Regions from separate parts of the Streptomyces sp. NPDC058812 genome, predicted to be linked through region 2. Evidence: riboswitches for the same ligand, from Rfam matches in the RefSeq annotation. Region 2 holds a riboswitch; the other holds the start of a gene.
The links. A riboswitch is a leader RNA that binds a small molecule or an ion and turns the genes downstream of it on or off. The one in region 2 is predicted to bind ZMP and ZTP.

Region 1: linked by a shared signal. The riboswitch ahead of ACFW48_RS09660 (glycine hydroxymethyltransferase) and the one ahead of ACFW48_RS18750 (tetrahydrofolate dehydrogenase/cyclohydrolase catalytic domain-containing protein) in region 2 are both predicted to bind ZMP and ZTP.

Annotation. Positions count from the first base shown of each region.
Region 1 covers NZ_JBHYOB010000004.1:27,994-30,370, reverse strand. Annotated here, with positions in the region: gene ACFW48_RS09670 (hypothetical protein) at 1-71, shown strand, start outside; gene ACFW48_RS09665 (glutathionylspermidine synthase family protein) at 80-1,264, shown strand; ZMP/ZTP riboswitch at 1,324-1,410, shown strand; gene ACFW48_RS09660 (glycine hydroxymethyltransferase) at 1,440-2,377, shown strand, end outside.
Region 2 covers NZ_JBHYOB010000008.1:186,060-188,436, reverse strand. Annotated here, with positions in the region: gene ACFW48_RS18760 (RNA polymerase sigma factor SigF) at 1-81, shown strand, start outside; gene ACFW48_RS18755 (ATP-binding protein) at 260-697, shown strand; ZMP/ZTP riboswitch at 826-911, shown strand; partial or broken gene ACFW48_RS18750 (tetrahydrofolate dehydrogenase/cyclohydrolase catalytic domain-containing protein) at 961-1,616, shown strand; gene ACFW48_RS18745 (methyltransferase domain-containing protein) at 1,700-2,377, opposite strand, start outside.

The sequences.
Region 1 (2,377 bases), on a different contig from region 2:
CCTTCAGCCGCGACGAGGCCGTCGACCGCGGCGGCTTCGGCTGCTCCGGCTCCGGCAGCGGCGGCGGCTGAGGCCGGCCGTGGAACGCCGCACCACCGAGCCGCGCCCGGGCTGGCAGCAGACGGTGGAGGAACAGGGGTGCATCTACCCCCTGACCCGCTACCCCGACGACTCCCTGCGCCCCTACTGGGACGAGAGCGCCTACTACGTCTTCTCCCTCCCGGAGGTCGAGGCGCTGGAGGAGGTCGTCGAGGAACTCCACCGCATGTGCCTGGCGGCGGCCGAGCACATCGTCACCGCCGGCCGCTTCGCCGACCTCGGCATGACCGACCCGCGGGTGGTCCGGGCGGTCACCGAGGCCTGGCACCGCCGTGCCGAACTCCCCTCCGTCTACGCCCGCTTCGACCTGCGTTACGACGGCACGGGGCCCGCCAAGCTCCTGGAGTACAACGCGGACACCCCGACCTCCCTCGTCGAGGCCGCGTCCCCGCAGTGGTTCTGGATGGAGGAGAGCTTCCCCGGCGCCGACCAGTGGAACAGCCTCCACGAGCGCCTCATCGACGCCTGGAAGAAGCAGGCCGCCCTCCTCCCGCCCGGCAGCCCGCTGTACTTCGCGAACTCCGAGGCCGACGAGCTGGGCGAGGACCTCATGACGGTCGCCTACCTCAAGGAGACCGCCGAGCAGGCCGGCCTGGAGACCGAGTGGATCTCCATGGAGGAGATCGGCTGGGACCGCCTGTCCGGCCGCTTCGTCGACGGCAAGCTCCGCTTCATCCGCAGCATCTTCAAGCTCTATCCCTGGGAGTGGCTCACCACCGACCGCTTCGCCGACCACGTCCTGGACACCCTCGACAACGGCGGCGGCACCGGCACCACCCTCTGGATCGAGCCCGCCTGGAAGATGCTGCTCAGCAACAAGGCACTGCTGGCGATCCTCTGGGAGCTGTACCCGGACCACCCCAACCTCCTCCCCGCCTACCTGGACGGCCCCCGCGAGCTGGCCCACACCACCGGCTACGTCGCCAAGCCCCTCCTGGGCCGCGAGGGCGCCGGCGTCACCATCCACCGCCCCGGCACAAAAGCGCCCCCGCGCACCGACCTCTGCTGCTACCAGGAACTGGCCCCCCTGCCCGACTTCGACGGCAACCGCGTCGTCCTGGGCGCGTGGGTCGTGGAGAACGAGTCCGCGGGCCTGGGCATCCGCGAGTCGTCGGGCCTGGTGACGGACGAGTACGCCCGCTTCCTGCCCCACGTGATCCTCTGAGGACCGTCGCTCGCATGGTGGACGCCGGGGCCCGGCACTCCGTGCCGCCCGGTAGGCTGCGCGTGGGCCGTGACTGGCGCGCTGGGATGGACAACCATCGGGGAGCGGTCCGAAGAAGACGAGCGCCGTGCGCCTGGGCCGACCCGAACGCCGACCGCACCGTCCGGAGGTCCCCATGCCCGCAGATCTCACCCCCGAGTCCACCGCCTACCGCGCCGCGCTCGACGTCATCCGCACCGTCGAGCCCCGCGTCGCCGACGCCATCGGCCAGGAGGTCGCCGACCAGCGCGAGATGCTCAAGCTGATCGCCTCGGAGAACTACGCCTCCCCGGCCACGCTCCTGACCATGGGCAACTGGTTCAGCGACAAGTACGCCGAGGGCACCATCGGCCGCCGCTTCTACGCCGGCTGCCGCAACGTCGACACCGTCGAGTCCCTCGCCGCCGAGCACGCGCGCGAGCTGTTCGGCGCCCGCCACGCCTACGTTCAGCCGCACTCCGGCATCGACGCCAACCTCGTCGCCTTCTGGGCCGTCCTCGGCGCCCGCGTCGAGGTGCCCTTCCTGGAGAAGACCGGCGTCCGCCAGGTCAACGACCTGACCGACGCCGACTGGGCCGAGCTGCGCCGCGCCTTCGGCAACCAGCGCATGCTCGGCATGTCCCTGGACGCCGGCGGCCACCTCACCCACGGCTTCCGTCCGAACATCTCCGGCAAGATGTTCGACCAGCGCTCCTACGGCACCGACCCGGCGACCGGCCTCATCGACTACGAGGCCCTGCGCGCCTCGGCCCGCGAGTTCAAGCCGCTGATCATCGTCGCCGGTTACTCCGCCTACCCCCGCCTGGTGAACTTCCGGATCATGCGCGAGATCGCCGACGAGGTCGGCGCGACCCTCATGGTCGACATGGCGCACTTCGCGGGTCTTGTCGCGGGCAAGGTGCTCACCGGCGACTTCGACCCGGTCCCGCACGCCCAGATCGTCACGACGACCACCCACAAGTCGCTGCGCGGCCCGCGCGGCGGCATGGTCCTGTGCGACGACTCCCTCAAGGACCAGGTCGACCGCGGCTGCCCGATGGTCCTCGGCGGCCCGCTCCCGCACGTCATGGCCGC
Region 2 (2,377 bases):
GGCTGCTCGCAGATGCACGTCTCCCGCCTCATCTCCCGTCTTCTGGCACGCCTGCGCGAAGGCATGCTCACCAGCACTTGAGCTGCTGGCCAACGGATCGCCTTCCCGTCTGACGGTAGGCGCCGCGGCGTGGGCAGGGAGGTCCATGAGAGGCATTACGGCAAGCCGCCGTTCCGGGCTCCAGCGCGGCGGGCCGCAACCATGCGTACACGGGGGCATCGATGTCAGGGCGGGGCCGGGCCGGTAAGGAGGCACAGTGATGGAGGAGTCGTCATTGCGGGCAGTGGGGTGGGCGCGCTCGCTGCCGATGAACACCGGCCCGAAGGAGGCACGCGATTGGACGCGCGAGCATCTTCAGGCCCTCGGCTGGACACACAGCCTCCCGCAGACGGTAGAAGACGTCCTGCTGACCGTGTCCGAACTGGTCACGAACGCCCATGTCCACGCGCACTCCGCGGCCCGGCTCGTGGTGACCTGGGACGGCTGCTGCCTGCACATCACCGTGCATGACGACGCCGCTGCCCTGCCCACGCCGCGCCCGCCGAGCGGCGACCGCCTCGGCGGACGGGGCATGCTCCTCGTCGACGCCCTGTCCGACGACTGGGGAACCCGTCCCTGCCCTCACGGCAAATCGGTCACTGCCTGCTTCTGTCCAACGGCCACAGCACAAGACTCTCTCACGAGTGAAGAGGGGTAGGTGACTCGTCAAAGTGCCTCCGAGCTGGATGGGAACGGGGGCGGGGTGGTCGGTGAACGTCCAACGGGGCGTGGGCGCGTCAGGAATGAGGGTGCCGCGCTGTGGGAGCAGCTGGTCGACTACAGTGCGGTGCGGGCCGTGACTGGCGCCGAGGTGGAGCACCACCGGGGAGCGGTCTGACGAGACGTCGTTGCCGTGCACCTGGGCGAGTGGTCAGCAACGCCCGGAGGACGATCGCGTCCGCGACTCAGACGGTCCAGCTCATGGACGGCACCAGCCTTGCCAAGCGCGTCGTCGAAGAGGCTGCGTCAAGGCAGCGGAGATTTCACAGAGCACGGGCCTTGCCCCTTGTCCGGCCACCGTATTGGTGGGAGAGGACCTCGCGTCGGTCACGTACGTCCGTATGAAGCGGGCGAGGTGCGCAAAGGCAGGTATCCAGTCCCGGCTCAACGGTCTGCCTGCCACCACCACGACTGCCGAGCTGATCGGCACCCTCGCCGGCCTGTCCGCCGATCCGGGGGTGCGGCCATCGCCCCGTAGAAGGATGTCGACGGGGTCACGATGCACTCCTGCGCCGCGATGAGCTTTGGCCTGCCGGGCTTCGTGTCCTGCACGCCGGGCGGGATCCAGCGGCTGCTGAGGCATACGACGTCGACCTCGCCGGCAAGCACGCTGTCGTGGTGGGCCGCAGCGTCATCCTCGGCAAACCGGTGGGGATGCTCCTGCCTGCCAAGGAAGCAACGGTATCGATGCCGGACACAACCCGGGCAACGTCGGCGACGTGGACTTCGACACCGCCCTCACCCGCGCCCGTCTGATCACTCCGGTACCTGGCGGCGCCAGGCCGATGACCATCGCCGTCCTGCTCGCACAAACCGCGGACGCCGCCGCAAACCAGCTCGGAATCCAGTACCACTGACCTCAATGGAAACGGACAGGCGGGTGAGTTCCAACAGCATGGGCTCTGCACAAATAGCGGATGGCCCGGTAAGTGACCGGGCGTCATGCGTTGGTGGGCCGTGTTCCCCATGCTTGGAAGAGTGTGGCGTGTACGACCAGGGTGCCGGGATCGTCGAGGTGCCGGGAGAGTGCTTCGATGTGGTCGTCCAGTTCGGGGTCGGTGATGAGGCCGTGCTCGGTAAGGGCCGACCGGCACAGCTGGGCTCGGTCGACGAGCAGGGTCTGGTACGGGTCGGTGTGCTGGAAGACATGCGTTGACGCCCGGACCTGGACGTCCTGGAGTCCTCGTCGGCGCAGCATGCCGGGCAGTCGGCGGCCCAGCATGACGTCCATGCCGTTGCGGCGCCAGAGTTCCGCGATCGCCGTGACGAGGCGGTCCCAGGAGGGGTGGGGCGGCTCGCAGATCCGGGTCAGCCAGTCGACGTCCTGCACGGCCACGGTGCCGCCGGGCTTGGTCAGGGCGACGATTTCGTCGAGGACCTGGTCGGTGTGGGGGACGTTCATGAGGACCAGGCGGGTGTGGACCAGGTCGAAGGAGGACTTCGGCAGGCCGGTGTCCGCTGCGTCCGCGCTGGTCAGGGAGACGTTGGTCAAGTGGTGTTCGTCGATGGTGCGGCGGGCCATCTCGATCATGCGGGGTTCGGCGTCCACTCCGGTGACCTGGCCTGTTTCCCCGACTCGTTCCGACAGTGCGTCCATGATGCCGAGCGGTCCGCAGCC